Regions from separate parts of the Paenibacillus sp. BT-177 genome, predicted to be linked through region 2. Evidence: a T-box and tRNA genes for the amino acid it is inferred to sense, from the RefSeq annotation. Region 2 holds a T-box; the other holds one or more tRNA genes.

Region 1 (8,121 bases), on a different contig from region 2:
GTACGCCTGGATATCCAATACCTTCAATAATGTCTTCGGCTTTGCAGGCTTTACGGGAGCTGGACTGCGCACTGTGCTGTATAAAAAGAGCGGTGTGCCATTGGGTGTCATTACCTCGGCAGTCGTATTTCTTTCGCCTGTCGTCATTACCGGACTATCTTTGCTAGCTTGGGGTGCTATTGTCCATCTGTATCCGGTGCAGCCTGTGCTGGATGCTCACCCATGGCTTCATTGGGCGCTATGGGGAATGGCACTTTACCTGCCTCTATTTCTGATCATGCAGCGCTCCAAAAGGTATGCCACATGGTTCAACAAGGGAGAAGGACAGCTCTCCTGGTTCACCATCTCTGCCTCCATTGGCGCCTCTCTGCTGGAATGGCTGCTGGCTGGTCTTACCTTTGCATGGATCGGCTCGCACTTGCTCCATGAGCTGCCGCTCCATGCTGTGTTCGGTATTTATGTAATAGCCGCAATTGCGGGGTTAATCAGTCTTGCACCCGGAGGAGTCGGTGCATTCGATATTATCGCCCTGCTCGGGCTGCAAATGGCAGGAGCCAACTCGGACCGGGCGCTGGCTGTGCTGCTGGTCTTTCGCGTCTTTTATTACATCATTCCGTGGCTCATCGGCTTGGTATTAGCCGCGCTGGAAATGATTCCGCGTAATGAGCGCTTGAGCCAGCTCGCTGAGACAGGCTGGGATTACTCCCTTAATGCCTGGCAGAAGGTATGGGGCTGGCCTGGTCAATTCCGGTTTTTGGCCGATCTGGGGGTATGGGCACTTGGGAAACTGGTACTCATCTCCGGCGTGGTGCTTCTGTTGTCGGCCGCTACGCCTGGTCTGTTGTATCGGCTCCGTTTTGCTGAACATTTGCTCAGCCTGCCCGTTATGCGCTTATCGCACGAAATCTCGGTCATCATCGGAATTATGCTTGTCGTTCTGTCCCACGGAATCTCTCTGCGTATTCGCAGAGCATTGCGGCTGACCTTGATACTGCTGCTGACAGGAGCCATTTTCACCTTCACTAAAGGTCTGGATTTTGAAGAAGCCTTTTTCCTGCTGTTCGTGGCATTAATGCTGTGGATTTCGCGTTCACGGTTTTATCGGGTCAGTGCGCCGCTGAATCGGCACAACATTTTAATATGGGGCGGATTATCTCTACTCGTAACCGGCGCTTATTTTATGATCGGGGCAGGCTCCAATACACCATTTATGCGTCATATACATGCCAAGGTCCATCTGGACTTTTTTATGAACCGCAGCGATTACGGAGTTACAGCCGTATTTAGTTTGATTTTGGCATGGGTATTCCTGACGGTGTATTTCTTTCTTCGTCCTCAGCGTAGCATCAGCAATCTACCCGACGCACAGGAGCTGGTTAAGCTAAAGGAATTTTTGGAACGACAGGGTGGTAACCTCGTTTCTCATATGCTTTTTCTGGGCGATAAATATCTGTATTGGACCAAGGATGAACAGGTGGTTCTCCCCTATGCTCGCAGCCGGGACAAACTGATTGTATTAGGTGACCCTCTCGGTCCAAAAGAACGTGTGAGTGAAGCCATTCAGGAATTCCAACGGTTCGCGGATCGATATGCATTGACGGCTGTATTTTACCAAGCATCACCGGAATATTTGTCCATCTATCACGAGAACGGCTATCGCTTTTTTAAATTGGGCGAGGAAGCGCTCGTGCCGCTGGAGTCCTTTACACTAACGGGCAAAAGCAATCAGGCGCTGCGCAGCGCCAAAAATCGCTTTGACCGCGAAGGCTATTCATTCGAAATGGTCCAGCCGCCTCTAGAGACGTCATTAATTGAGGAGATGCGTCATATTTCGGATATTTGGCTGGATGGGCGCAAGGAGAAGGGATATTCTCTCGGCTGGTTCAAAGAATCTTACCTTCAGTTGGCTCCAATTGCATTGCTGAAGGACTCTGAAGGGAAGGTCATTGCTTTCGCTACGATGGCCCCAGCTTATGATCATGGGCAGACGGTCTCTATCGACCTGATGCGTCACCTGCCCGACACACCCAATGGAACGATGGATTACTTATTCACACGGGTCATTGAGTGGGCCAAGGAAAGTGGATATACGACATTTAACCTGGGCATGGCCCCGCTGTCCCAGGTAGGACAAAGCGAAAAGGCATTGCGCGAGGAAAAGCTGGCTCGACTCGTTTTTCAATACGGGGGGCATTTTTACGGCTTCCAGGGACTTCGACGCTTTAAGGATAAATTCAAGCCGCAGTGGGAGCCGCGCTATCTGGCCTATCCAGCTTCTGTTTTTCTGCCGATCCTGACGCTGGAGCTGGTATATCTCGTGTCCAAACGCTCGGACTAAACAAGGTACGATACAAAAGGATTTTGACAGTTTAAAACGACGTAAAAAAGGGTGTTCCCCACCACAAATGGTTGCAGGAACACCCTTTTATATTCACTATTCTTCTTAGAAGCTGCCTTTTACAACAACGTCAGACAGTGGGAAACGTCCTGATGGACGTGCTGGCACTTGTGCCTTACCTACACTAATGAGCATGGTTGGCAGGTATCGTGCTGGAATATTGAATTGCTCGATCAATTGTGCTGGAATAAATCCGCCCATTGCGCAAGTATCGTAGCCCAAAGATTTAGCAGCCAGCATAATGTTTTGTGCTGCAAGAGCAGAGTTCAGGATCGCTGCATCGCGAGCTACCTGCGGGTTTTGATAAGCACCATTGATTTGACCTACCAATGCGTCACGGATTTCCGCTGGCAATGCGCCTGCTTCTACTGCTTGATCATAAATGACAGCATTGCGGTTGGCTTCCAAATCACCCAGTACGGCAATCGTAACAGAGCTCTCTGCTACTTGACCTTGGTTGTAGGCGATAGGCAGCAATTTTTGTTTGTCCGCTTCACTTTCGATAACAAGGAATTTCCAATGTTGAAGGTTCCAAGCGGAAGGAGCTTCTACCGCAGCAGTCAAGATAGCTTCCAGATCTTCCTCTGGCATTTTAAAATCCTTTACATAGCTTTTTACCGCGTGTCTTTCACTAATAACAGATAGGGTTTCATTTTTCCGGCTGCTCGACATTCTGGGCACACTCCTAATTTCTTAATATATATCTTGAATCTTTATTAACTTCCCAAACTACTGCAATTATAAAAATGATAGTGAATGATGTCAATATGTTTAAGTATGACCCCGCACTCAAAATACAGTACAATACGGATAAAGACATGCATATCGGCAAATGCCTGCCGATGGGACAAGACACGATGAGTTCATACTGTTCTCATTTGAATTTAAAAAGGAGCGTTACTATGATCGGATCGTTTAAAAAAACGGATATTGCTTTATTTGCCGCGTGGGTAGTAGCTTGTGTGGCGACATTGGGCAGTCTGTATCTCAGCGAAATCTTGGGGTATGAGCCTTGTAAGCTGTGCTGGTTTCAGCGCATTTCAATGTATCCCCTGACCCTTCTGCTCGGAATCGCATATTTTCGAGGCGATACGAAAATACGTGTTTACGTTATGCCATTAGCTGTCATCGGTGGTGCGATTTCGGCCTATCATTTTATTATTCAGCGCATCCATGCAGCCGCCAAAGCTGCCACACAAACTTCAACGGCCTGCGGCAGAGTGTCCTGTGAACAGGATTATTTGAACTGGTTGGATTTCATCACCATTCCGTTTCTCGCACTCATTGCTTTTATCCTTATTATTGCAGCGATGGTTTATATCATGCGCCAAGAGAAAAAATCAGCCGCAGGTGAGGTACAAGCACAAGAACTCGCATAAGATGAAAGAGACCCGATTATAGGGCCGGTTACCACCAAAAGGCGTATAATCCGCTTGCCGGAGGAAAGACTGTAACTAAATATATCCATTGCATATGTGCTATAATGTAAAAGGTTTGCAGTCTGTCCAATAACGCTTATATTCCTTATAGAGGGGGCCAGTCCATGTTTCATATCAGCACCCCATTGCTGCAATATGGCGCAACTTTCGGTATGATCTTAATCGCTATATCGGCTATTTTCATCCGTATGAAGACAGGTCATCGCCCGATTAATGCCAAAAAAATCATCATTCCTCCGCTCGGCATGAGCACTGGCTTTATGATGTTTGTGGTGCCAGAAGTACGGGTTCCCTGGCTTTGGGCGCTGGGCGCTTTTCTGATCGGCTGGTTTATTTTTTCCTACCCGTTGATCCGCAGCACCAAATTTGAGTTACAAGAAGGGCTGGTTTTCGTGCAACGCTCGCGCACCTTCTTTTTTATCCTGATCAGCCTGCTGATCGTCCGATTGCTGCTGCATGAATTTATTCAGCATTACATTACCATCCCGCAAACAGCAGGGCTATTTTTCATACTAGCCTTCGGGACGTTGTTACACTGGCGGCTCCGTATGTATTTTCAATATCGTCAGTTCGTTCCGGACGAGACGGAAGTCCGCATCTGACCAACCGATATTTAACGAGCATACTCGCATGTTGCTGCGTAGACCCAAAAGACCCGTTCTCCTAACAGGAGGTCGTGTCTTTTGGGTCTTTTTAGTCTATCAGGGGCCAATTCATTAAGGTGGTGCTTTTTGTTGTCGTTCTTGAAAACGTCCCACTCTCCCAAGGCTCTGCGGTCAGCTTGGGATTAACGCCTTGATGCCGTGCTGCCTGGACGCCGGGCGCTAGGCACTTACTGGGAGCTCTCCTTTGTAAACAGCACGCTGCCGTTTGTGTTATTCTGCGGAGCATAAGCGCCATCCCAGGTGATAAAGAAGCTTGCTCCAGTGTAGACTTCATTCAGGGCGTTGTTCCAAAGCGAATAATCGAATTCCTTGAGCTGATTATTGTTGCGATCCACATGGTCGCCACCCACGGCTGGTCCAATTTCGCAAAAGCCGTAAGTTTTGCCAAGTCCTTTAATGTCATTGTAAGCCATCTTGATTTCATTGTCATTGGACGGATCATCGCTGTAAGCATCGATGCCAATCCATGTGACATAGCTAGAGCCGGGGTAATAAGCAGCCGCGTTAGCTCCTTTATTTGGGGCATAGACAAAATTGACGCTGGACATGCCATTGGTCGTCACGATGTAATTGTACAGATTGACGTACAGGTTCTTATAGTCTGTCGTATTCTTGTTTCCCCACCAGAACCAGCCTCCGTTCATTTCATGGAAGGGTCTGTAGTAAACGGGGGATGAGTTAAACTTTTGCAGACCGGTCACAACATTGTCAACCTGGGCCTTATAATTTTGCAGCCATGCAGGGCTGGACGAATTGATGGATGAAATGTCTGTATTGGCCAAGATATTAAAATCGGACTCAGACATCGGGGCGTTTACATTTCCACCCTGGGGATTGGGCATGTGGGTGGAAACGGTGACTATTTTTCCTAGGTCTTGGATGGCAGAGGCGCTATTAGAGGTAATGGAGGCTGCATCGGTGCCCCCCTGGTTCCAGTTCAGCAGATCATAGGAGACAATGTCAGGGTTGTAGGTCCAGACAGGGCTGGTGTTTACACTTCCGTCATAGCCCAGGAACATGCCTGTATAGTTGATATTGCTCTCCGCGCCTGCCGTTATTGGTAGTGAGAATAATAGTGCAGCCCCGGTCAGGGCGCTGATCAAGCTCTTCGTTTTCTTGAATGAATTCATATTGATTATCCTCCTAATGTTTATACCTTGCTGCTTGTAATCGCAAGACTTATGGTCAATCACTTCATCCAGCAACTTTTATCATTCTTTTTGTCCATAACATAACCTCCGTTTTTCCTCAATTCTGAGTTTCGTAATGAGTCTTTTTTCTAGTACACCCCTCCTGTTCAATAAGACAATTCTGATTCGCAACCTACATATTTTTCGTTTTAGCGAGTTGATCTCCATTTGCCTAAAAGAATACACTTTTGTGACCCTCAATTATATCGACATCAAGGGAAAAGGTTGAAATAGTTCTATTAGATCAAAAAATAATTCGTATAACAATAAATAAACAACCTTCGCAAAGTGTGGTAGAGACTAAGTGTGTAATAAAGGAAATACTTTTCTTTCACTCTTATGAATTCAGATTCAAATTATTGCTATTTTTGGACTATGTAGAAGATTCATAATCACACACTTAACGTATCCTGTTATCAGCAGGTCTAGAGAATAAACACACGTGCAGAATAATTAGCAACGGTGGATCACTAGCGTCTATTAGAACTAAACTGATCACTCTGAAAACATAGCGTTTATTTTCTTTAAAATGTTGGCTTGGCACTCATGAAACAAAAAAACCGATATTCGGCCTTTGGGCCAAATTCGGTTTTTAGAGGTGAAACTATTATTCCCCAGTTTCCTATTCTTCTTCCTGCAATTTATGTGGAATAATGTAATGCCATTACTCCGTTTCGTTCCAGCATTCGTACAACCAAACAATCAGGAAATGGTCTAACAAAGCTTGTACTCACCAACTCTATTCAAAGTGGGACGGATCCAAAGAAATCAAATCTTCAGAGAAATCATACAACTACAATCGTGCTATCGAGTTATGGGATTGGAGCTCCGAGCGACTTGAATTAGAAAAGGAGTTTTAAAATAGTGGGGCAACTAACGGGGCATGTTAGCTTAGTAAGGACGATGAGTAACCAGTCTGTGTAAATCGATGAAGTATAACAATTGCAATCTCATCGATTTAGACTATAATGTTCTAACTCTTGAGCTTTATTGACTAGAACACGATATTTTTTAAAAGTACAAAAAAAAGAGATGGCATAAGCCGTCTCTTTTTTCATCTATATAAAGCGGGTGATGGGAATCGAACCCACGCTACCAGCTTGGAAGGCTGGAGTTCTACCATTGAACTACACCCGCAAAAAAATGGTCGGGATGACACGATTTGAACATGCGACCCCCTGGTCCCAAACCAGGTGCTCTACCAAGCTGAGCTACATCCCGTAATAGATGCCGGTGAGAGGACTCGAACCTCCACGGTTTCCCTCACGATTTTGAGTCGCGCGCGTCTGCCAATTCCGCCACACCGGCTTATGAAATTAATGGCGCGCCCTGAGAGATTCGAACTCCCGGCCTTTTGATTCGTAGTCAAACGCTCTATCCAGCTGAGCTAAGGGCGCAAATATGGAGCGGACGACGGGAATCGAACCCGCGACCCTCGCCTTGGCAAGGCGATGCTCTACCGCTGAGCCACGTCCGCAAAAACAATATGCGCGTGGAGGGACTTGAACCCCCACGTCAAAGACGCTAGATCCTAAGTCTAGTGCGTCTGCCAATTCCGCCACACGCGCATACAATGATAATGGTGAGCCATGAAGGACTCGAACCTTCGACACCCTGATTAAAAGTCAGGTGCTCTACCAACTGAGCTAATGGCTCTTAATGGCTGGGGATATAGGATTTGAACCTATGCATGACGGAGTCAAAGTCCGTTGCCTTACCGCTTGGCTAATCCCCATTATGTATTTAACAGGGCGATCAATGGGCCTTGGACCCACGAATGCCGTAGCCACAATTCGGTACGTTAATCCATTTGTCACGACCACCATAATAATAAAACTGGTGGAGGATGATGGATTCGAACCACCGAACCCGTAAGGGAGCAGATTTACAGTCTGATGCGTTTGGCCACTTCGCTAATCCTCCAAAATGGTGCCGGCGAGAGGACTTGAACCCCCAACCTACTGATTACAAGTCAGTTGCTCTACCAGTTGAGCTACACCGGCATATTAAGTTAAATGGCGGAACTGACGGGATTCGAACCCGCGATCTCCTGCGTGACAGGCAGGCATGTTAGGCCTCTACACCACAGTTCCAGAGGCATTTCCATCAGGAAATTAATTGCGGGGGCAGGATTTGAACCTACGACCTTCGGGTTATGAGCCCGACGAGCTACCGAACTGCTCCACCCCGCGACATTGAAGGTACTTCTCAATATTATTAATGGTGGAGGCTGAGGGGATCGAACCCCCGACCCTCTGCTTGTAAGGCAGATGCTCTCCCAGCTGAGCTAAGCCTCCATACTACTATGACCCGTAGGGGATTCGAACCCCTGTTACCTCCGTGAAAGGGAGGTGTCTTAACCCCTTGACCAACGGGCCACATATCTATTATAAGAGCTGGCGGAGAGAGAGGGATTCGAACCCTCGAGA
Region 2 (8,121 bases):
AGATAATGTGCCTATGTCGGTCAAAAAAGAGCGTCTCCGGCGTCTGAACATTGCTGTGAATCAAAACAGCCTTCGCTTTAATAGTCGATTGCGTGGCGAGGTGGTTGAAGTGCTGGTGGAAGGCGAGAGTAAAAATGACAGCAAAGTGCTTGCTGGTCGGACTCGTTCCAATAAGCTGGTTCATTTTGAAGGTTCTAAGGACCTGATTGGTTCCTTTGTCCAAGTAAAAATTACAGAGCCTATGACCTTCTACATTAAAGGTGACTTGGTTCAAACGCCAGTAGCGGTTAACGGATAAAAAGAATAGTCTAGCGGCCTGCATGCGGTCTGATTAAAGGGCTGCATGCAAGACCATCTAAGTGAGAAAAGGAGCGATGGACAATGACAGAGGAGCGGTTGCAACAAACAGAACTTCAATCGGCGGCGCGCCAGCATGATCATTTGGTCAATCGCGATATGATATTGGCAAAGGCCAAAGAGTTGGCGGGTATTCTGGGCAGCAGTGAGGAAGTACAGGTGTTTCGGAAAGCAGAAGAAAAGATTCAGGATCATGAGCGCATCCAGCAACTGATTGCAACGATGAAGAAGAAGCAAAAGGAAATCGTAGCATTTGAATCTTTAAAGAATCAAAAAATGATTGCCAAAATAGAGGCTGAACTTCAGGAGCTACAGGAAGAGCTTGACGGTATTCCGATTGTAACGGAGTTTCAGCAGAGCCAGGTGGAAATTAATGAGCTGCTGCAAATGGTGATCACGGCCATCCGTGATACCGTTGCTGAAAAGGTGAACGTAGAAGAGGGAAAGATCACTTCCTCCTCTAATTGCAGTGACTAGAATAAGATTTATGGTGTGGAGGCTTAGCTTCCACGCCTTTTTTTCGGAAGCAATTAGTCATCGTATATGTTCATGAGACACCAAAAGAATTGGGACATCATAGAAGGGATGGAAGCGAGGGAATGGATAAGTTGCGTAAGATGCTAGAGGGTGAAGATAATACCTTTTGGGAGTATTTAGGATGTGAACTGATTACAGCTGATGCTAACGAGGCACATATCGCTTTGGAGGCCAAACAACACCATACCAATGTGATGGGGATTGTACATGGAGGTGTGCTCACTTCATTGATGGATCAGGCGATGGGGATGGTCAGTATGGCTTCACGAAATATGGATTCATGTGTAACAACGAATCTGAATGTTCATTTCTTGTCAGCCATGAGACAAGGACGACTGGAGGTTAAGGCACGGATTCTTCATCAGGGAGGCCGCACCATAACCACTCAGGCAGAAGTGAGGGATAGTGAAGGTACACTCGGTTGTACAGCTACAGCAACCTTCCGAGTATTGCGTCAACAAGCAAGTGATTCAAGCAAGGCCTGACGCTTGACAAAAATTTTTATTATGTCATAATGAATTTATCAAAACGATATAATATGGTGATGCCAATGGATAGCAATCGTATAAACGAAGAGGCGCAGAAGGCGTCTTATAACATTAAGAAATACCGTACCCCGGATGGTGCTCCGGCGGATATCGTAATGTTTACTTTAACGAAGCGTGAGCGCAAGACGGTAACAAAGACACTGCCGATTCGTGAGCTAAAAGTGATGCTCATCAAGCGCCGTAGTTGGCCGTTTGCAGGACGCTGGGCATTGCCTGGAGGATTTTGTCAAGAAGATGAATCCATATATGGAGCGGCCAAGCGGGAACTGTTAGAGGAAACCGGTGTAGACGGCGGACATCTGGAGTATTTGGGCGTATATAGTGGGCCAGGCCGTGATCCGCGTGGGTGGATCATATCGCATGCATTTTTTGCACTGGTAGAGGAATGGATGCTGGAGCAACGTCAGGCAGCTGATGATGCTTCTGAGGTCGGGTTATTTACGATCCGAGAAGCGTTGGAGGAATTGGAGCTGGCGTTCGATCACCGGGATATCATAGTTGATGCTTATCGCAAAATTCAGTTGCAGATGCTTCAGACAACGATAGCCAAGCAGTTTTTACCGCCACATTTTACACTGGGTGAATTGTATCAGGTGATTCAGAGCGTCGTACCGGATTTCGAAGAGCCGAATTTTATTCGCAAAATAACATCGACTCGTAGCAGACAGGGAATACTGGAAGAGGTGCGGGATGAGAATGGCAAACCGCTCAGTTCCAATCAGTATTCACAAAGACCGGCCCAGTTGTATCGCTTTAGTGATAGAGTACCGCGTTTATCTATCTATACGTAACTTTTATTGGAATAGGTCACGCATAGAGCGTACAACCTCACTTTGATGATAAGGAGCTGACTGTACGATGAAGGCACTGATTGTTATTGATTACACGAAAGATTTTGTGGACGGTAGTCTGCCTGTGGGGCAACCTGCAATTGAGCTAGATGAACGGATCACAGCTATTACGCAGGCCTACGTGGATCAAGGGGACTTTGTTGTCATGGCTGTGGATTTACATGAGGAGAACGACCTCTATCACCCGGAGAGTAAGCTGTTTCCTCCACATAATATACGTGGAACCAACGGACGACAATTGTATGGTAAACTCCATAGCCTTTATAAGCAACAAAGTGATCGTATCTATTGGTTGGATAAAACACGGTACAGTGCTTTTGCTGGTACGGATCTGGAACTCAGGTTGCGCGAACGCGGGATTCTGGAAGTTCATTTGATTGGTGTGTGTACAGATATATGTGTGCTGCATACAGCTGTAGATGCTTACAACAAAGGTTTTGCTATTACCGTATACAAGGACGCTGTGGCGAGCTTTAATCAGGCGGGACATGATTGGGCTTTGGGCCATTTTGAGGGAAGTCTTGGAGCCACGGTGCGGTCGGCTGAAGATACGCTTTTGCTCCAGAAGATGTAAAATAACTGAACGATTGTGCACCAATGTCCGATAACAATTAGAGCCGGATATTGCTGAATCTGGGCAGATAAGACGGTATGCCGTCACCAATCCAGGGACAGTCAGAGAGGATGATACGATGAAGTCAACGAGCCTCGCATTACATACAGATAAATATCAGATAAATATGATGTACGCCCATTGGGTGAACGGAAGTCACCAACGTAAAGCTGTGTTCGAGGCGTATTTTCGTAAGCTTCCTTTTGGCAATGGATATGCCGTGTTTGCTGGTCTGGAACGCATTGTGAATTACATTTCAAACTTGCGGTTTACAGAAGAGGACATTCGCTATCTGTCAGAGCAGGAGGAAAAGTACGATCCCATGTTCATGGAGGCATTGCGCCAGTTTAAGTTTGGCGGAACGGTCCACTCGATGAAGGAAGGAGCGCTTGTTTTTCCGAATGAGCCTCTGGTACGCGTTGAAGGAACCATTATGGAAACGCAGCTTGTCGAGACGGCATTGTTGAATTTTATGAATTACCAGACACTCATTGCGACAAAAGCATCACGTATCAAACAGGTGGCAAGTGACGATACACTGCTCGAATTTGGCACACGACGTGCGCAGGAGGCAGATGCAGCTATTTGGGGAGCACGTGCTGCTTATGTTGCAGGTTTCGATGCGACTTCTAATATGCTGGCAGGCGAACACTTTGGGATTCCGACAAAAGGGACACATGCCCATTCATGGGTACAAACCTTTATGACGGAGCAAGAGGCGTTCGACGTGTATGCGAAGGTTTTGCCAGATCAGGTTACGCTACTGGTAGATACGTTTGACACGCTGGAGAGCGGTGTTCCCCATGCGATTCGGACAGCAAAGATGCTGGAGAGTCAAGGAAAGCGTATGAATGCCATCCGTTTGGATAGCGGTGATTTGGCTTATCTATCTATTCAGGCACGGGAAATGCTGGATGCTGAAGGTTTGGATTACGTACAAATTGTAGCTTCCAACGATTTGGATGAGAATACGATTTTCAATCTAAAAGCCCAAGGGGCACGTATTGATGTGTGGGGTGTAGGAACACAGCTGATTACAGCTTCAGATCAACCTTCACTGGGTGGAGTGTACAAGCTGGTTGAGCGGGAAGTGGACGGTGAAATGCTGCCGACGATTAAAATCTCGGGTAACCCGGAAAAAGTATCTACACCAGGCAAAAAGGATGTATACCGTATTGTGGATAAGAAGAAAGGGAGAGCTGTAGCTGATTACATTTCTTTCCCGGATGAAGAACGTCCGCGTAATGGTAAGCGCCTGAAGCTGTTTAACCCTTTGCATCCATATATGAAGAAGTATGTAGAAAATTACGAAGCTGTACCGATGCTTGAACCTATTTTTGTAAATGGGCAGAAGGTATACGAGCTTCCTGAACTGGATGAAATTCGTGCCTATCATGCATCACAGTTGAAACTGTTTTGGCCAGAATATTTGCGGAAGCTGAACCCTGAAATTTATCGCGTAAATCTTAGTGAGAAGGTATGGGAGCTGAAGCAAAAGCTGATTGACAGCTACATGCAGCCCGAAGTTGAAGAAAAGGAATAATGTGAAGAGGCACCTCATCCATGTATGGGGTGCCTTTTTTGTATCTGCACATGTGTAAATAGGAGCTTATTTATAAATTTCTCTCATCACATGACGCAGCTCAGGGACAATAATGCGTTCCATTGCCAAACGAACGGCTCCGCGGGAGCCAGGCATAGAAAACACAGCTGTCTGGCCCACAGTGCCCGCTACAGCCCGACTTAATATAGCTGCTGATCCAATGTCCTCAGCAAAGCTTAAGTAACGGAAGATTTCTCCAAACCCAGGTAGTTCCTTATCCAGTAGAGAGGAGACGGCTTCATATGTAGTATCACGCGGAGAGATGCCAGTACCACCTGTTAAAAGTACAGCCTCGATGTCCTCATGTGCCGCAGCTTCGGCTACCAACTGCCGGATTCCTTCATAGTCGTCCTTGACGATAACATATCGTACAACCTTGTACCCATTCGTTTTTAGTAGTTCCTTGAGCAGTCGTCCCCCAGTATCGGTTTCCATGGTACGTGTATCCGAGACGGTTACGACCATGCAGTTAACCTGCTGCGGAGATTCCTGTCGGTGCTCCTCTACAGATGTTATATTCATTACAATGTTCACTCCTTGATCAGTGGTTAAGCATACTCTTTTTTTACAATAGAGGAATGACAGACTGGATGCAAGTCAGAAACGAAGGCTAAAAAGGTTATGTGATTAATATCCTTGCGCTTGCACCTTGGAATATAGTACACTTCCTTACATAAGTCGGGATTTTCTGGGTATATTTTGTTGAAAGCGCGAACATCAAATGATTAATTTCAAGGTTCAGCGGGTAATAGTACAGCAGGATCAACAACTAGGAGGTAATGTATTATGAATCATTCATACCAAAAATGCGTAGATGCTTGCCTGGAATGTATGAACGCTTGCAATGTATGCTATGTAGCAAGTTTGAAGGAATATGATTTAGCTATGCTGCGTGAATGTATTCGAGTGAGCAGGGAATGCGCAGAGATATGTGGGTTTGCTGCTCAAATGTTGCAGCGCGGAACGGATTTTGCCGAGGAAATCTGTGAGCTATGTGCCAAAGCCTGTGAGGTATGTGCTGCTGAATGCAGCAAGCATTCCCATAATCATTGCAAACATTGTGCAGAAGCCTGCCGTCATTGTGTTGAAGCCTGTCGCGAATTGGTGGCAGTGTAATTACATATACAGAACTAGTCTCTGAAGAGGGAATAAAAGGTTGCTTTCTACTAAATAGGTTTGTATAATGGTGGGAATTAACGTCAAGGAACGGGAGAGTAGCAACGGAACCGTATCATTACAGCGAGCCGGAAGAGGTGGAAGCCGGTATGAAATCCGATGTGAAGCGCACCCGGGAGACGGTTGATCCAACGATAAAAGCTTCTAGTAGATCAGCCCGGCAGACACCGTTATTTGTCAATGGAGTGAAATCGCGATTTTGTGTAAGCTAGCTTTAGCTATACAACCGATTTACGAAGAGTGGTACCGCGGGATATCGAAGTTCTCGTCTCTTGATTATTTCAAGAGGCGAGGGCTTTTTTTGTTAGATCTTATAAAAAGAAGGAGAGAGGAACATGTTGTTGATGATTGCTACCCAAGCTATTGTAGCTCATACGGGCTTGGAGGAGAAAGAAGTTTTATCTTTATTCGAGGTGCCTCCGCAGCCTGAATGGGGAGATGTGGCGTTTCCCTGTTTTGTGCTGGCTAAAAAATTCCGAAAGTCTCCACAGCATATTGCAATGGAATTGGCAGAGCTAGTAAGCCATGAAGCGGGTCTAACTGCTTCAGCATCGGGTGCCTATGTAAATATTACATTGGATCGATCTGTTCATATTCCATCGATGCTTGCTGAATTGAGCAAGGCTGAGTTTCTCAAGCCCAATATCGGATATGGACAGCGAGTAGTGATTGATATGTCGTCGCCTAATATTGCCAAACCATTTGGTATTGGTCATCTTCGCTCTACTGTTATTGGTGCCGCCTTGTATCGCATACTTGGTGAAACTGGATATGTGCCGATTAGTGTGAATCATCTAGGGGATTGGGGGACACAATTTGGCAAGCAAATTGCGGCCTATAAAAGATGGGGCAATGAGGAGCAGCTACAACATGATCCGATCGGGGAATCGTTGAAGCTATATGTCCGTTTTCATCAGGAGGCCGAGCATGATCCGTCTTTGGAGGATGAAGGCCGCGAGTGGTTCCGACGTTTGGAGCAAGGGGATACTGAAGCTCAACAACTGTGGGAGTTTTTTGTTGAAGTCAGTCTGGGAGAATTTGACCGTATGTACCAACGTCTTAACATTTCGTTTGACCATGTGTTGGGGGAAAGTTTTTACAATGATAAGATGCAGGCAGTTGTTGCCCAATTAAGAGCAAAAGGACTGCTGGAAGAAAGTGATGGAGCACTTGTGGTTCCTCTGGAAGACGAGCAACTGCCGCCGTGTCTTATTTTGAAAAAAGATGGGACTACCATTTATCCCACCCGTGATCTGGCAACAGCGATTTATCGTCATGAAGTGATGAAGGCTGATCGCCTGCTGTACGTCGTTGGCGGGGAACAGAAGTTACATTTCCAACAGGTATTTGCGGTGCTGAAGCATGCAGGGGAGACATGGGCAGATCAATGTGAGCATGTACCGTTTGGTTTAATGCGGTTTGCAGGCAAAAAAATGTCCACAAGACGCGGCAAGGTGGTGAAACTGGAGGAAGTGCTGGATGAAGCTGTAGCGCGTGCTCAAGCCATCATTACGGAGAAAAATCCCAATTTGCTGGAGCAACAGGCAATAGCTGAAGACGTTGGCATCGGAGCGATTATTTTTGGCGATTTAAAAAATAACCGTCTGAATGAAGTGGATTTTTCGTTAGAGGAGGCACTGACCTTTGAAGGTGAGACTGGCCCTTATGTGCAGTATACTCATGCGCGCATACGCAGTCTTTTGGAGAAAGCTCACGCCCGCTCTGATGTTGATTCTAATTCCAGTGACAACGTCCTTGCCCAAGACGGGCATTCTCCTGATTTGAATATCGTTTCAGATGAAATGCTGGGTGACGCAGGCTGGGCGCTGCTTAAGCAGTTGGATCGCTATCACGGGCAGCTAATACGTGCTGCTAGGCAACTGGAACCTTCGGTTATTGCGAGATTTGCATTAGATACAGCACAAGCGTTCAACCGTTTTTATGCTAAGGAAAGGATTGTCGATGGTGGACAGTGGCGCATTCAGTTGGCGGAACAGACTGCGGATATGCTGGCAAGTACACTGCGACTTCTTGGACTGAAAGCCCCTAACCGGATGTAAACTACCACAAGTGAGTATTTTTGTTAGGTACACTGCTTGATTTTGCTAGCTAAATTACTGCGAGTCAGCTCTTTTTCTCTAAAAGGTGCTACAAAAGGAAAACTGTCATAGACACTTTTGGATTTGCATGGAGATGGTGAGCAGAAAAGAGCAAGACGGGTTACACTATTCGCAGGGTATTCCATTGTTTTGCAACCAATTTGTGCATATTTGAAACATTTGATGGTTTTATTGCGTCCGTAAGTATAGAAGCAAAGTAAACATGGAGGTGTATCTCATGATTAAACATAAAAGCGTGGCAGCTGCGCTGCTTGTCGTCTGTTCATTGGCTGTGGCTACGTCGGCTTCTGCTTTTCGAGATATAAAGGGAGCTGAG

What was found. A T-box is a leader RNA that pairs with one kind of tRNA and senses whether it is charged. The one in region 2 lies ahead of argS (arginine--tRNA ligase), so its partner is inferred to be a tRNA-Arg.
Region 1: it encodes a tRNA-Arg, which carries the amino acid that the T-box ahead of argS (arginine--tRNA ligase) is inferred to sense. The anticodon was not compared.

Annotation. Positions count from the first base shown of each region.
Region 1 is NZ_JAOYTP010000010.1:161,186-169,306, forward strand. Features, by position in the region: gene mprF (bifunctional lysylphosphatidylglycerol flippase/synthetase MprF) at 1-2,338, shown strand, start outside; gene OIU26_RS22460 (nitroreductase family protein) at 2,444-3,070, opposite strand; gene OIU26_RS22465 (disulfide oxidoreductase) at 3,301-3,777, shown strand; gene OIU26_RS22470 (CcdC family protein) at 3,942-4,439, shown strand; gene OIU26_RS22475 (glycosyl hydrolase) at 4,670-5,632, opposite strand; tRNA gene OIU26_RS22480 (tRNA-Gly) at 6,759-6,829, opposite strand; tRNA gene OIU26_RS22485 (tRNA-Pro) at 6,837-6,913, opposite strand; tRNA gene OIU26_RS22490 (tRNA-Leu) at 6,921-7,000, opposite strand; tRNA gene OIU26_RS22495 (tRNA-Arg) at 7,013-7,089, opposite strand; tRNA gene OIU26_RS22500 (tRNA-Gly) at 7,095-7,169, opposite strand; tRNA gene OIU26_RS22505 (tRNA-Leu) at 7,180-7,260, opposite strand; tRNA gene OIU26_RS22510 (tRNA-Lys) at 7,273-7,348, opposite strand; tRNA gene OIU26_RS22515 (tRNA-Gln) at 7,353-7,427, opposite strand; tRNA gene OIU26_RS22520 (tRNA-Tyr) at 7,530-7,615, opposite strand; tRNA gene OIU26_RS22525 (tRNA-Thr) at 7,620-7,695, opposite strand; tRNA gene OIU26_RS22530 (tRNA-Asp) at 7,709-7,785, opposite strand; tRNA gene OIU26_RS22535 (tRNA-Met) at 7,811-7,884, opposite strand; tRNA gene OIU26_RS22540 (tRNA-Val) at 7,914-7,989, opposite strand; tRNA gene OIU26_RS22545 (tRNA-Glu) at 7,999-8,070, opposite strand; tRNA gene OIU26_RS22550 (tRNA-Ser) at 8,090-8,121, opposite strand, start outside.
Region 2 is NZ_JAOYTP010000004.1:171,454-179,574, reverse strand. Features, by position in the region: gene miaB (tRNA (N6-isopentenyl adenosine(37)-C2)-methylthiotransferase MiaB) at 1-298, shown strand, start outside; gene OIU26_RS14340 (RicAFT regulatory complex protein RicA family protein) at 382-834, shown strand; gene OIU26_RS14335 (PaaI family thioesterase) at 957-1,379, shown strand; gene OIU26_RS14330 (NUDIX domain-containing protein) at 1,445-2,233, shown strand; gene OIU26_RS14325 (isochorismatase family cysteine hydrolase) at 2,301-2,867, shown strand; gene OIU26_RS14320 (nicotinate phosphoribosyltransferase) at 2,986-4,449, shown strand; gene OIU26_RS14315 (MogA/MoaB family molybdenum cofactor biosynthesis protein) at 4,516-5,031, opposite strand; gene OIU26_RS14310 (four-helix bundle copper-binding protein) at 5,296-5,625, shown strand; T-box leader at 5,703-5,961, shown strand; gene argS (arginine--tRNA ligase) at 6,021-7,745, shown strand; gene OIU26_RS14300 (S-layer homology domain-containing protein) at 8,023-8,121, shown strand, end outside.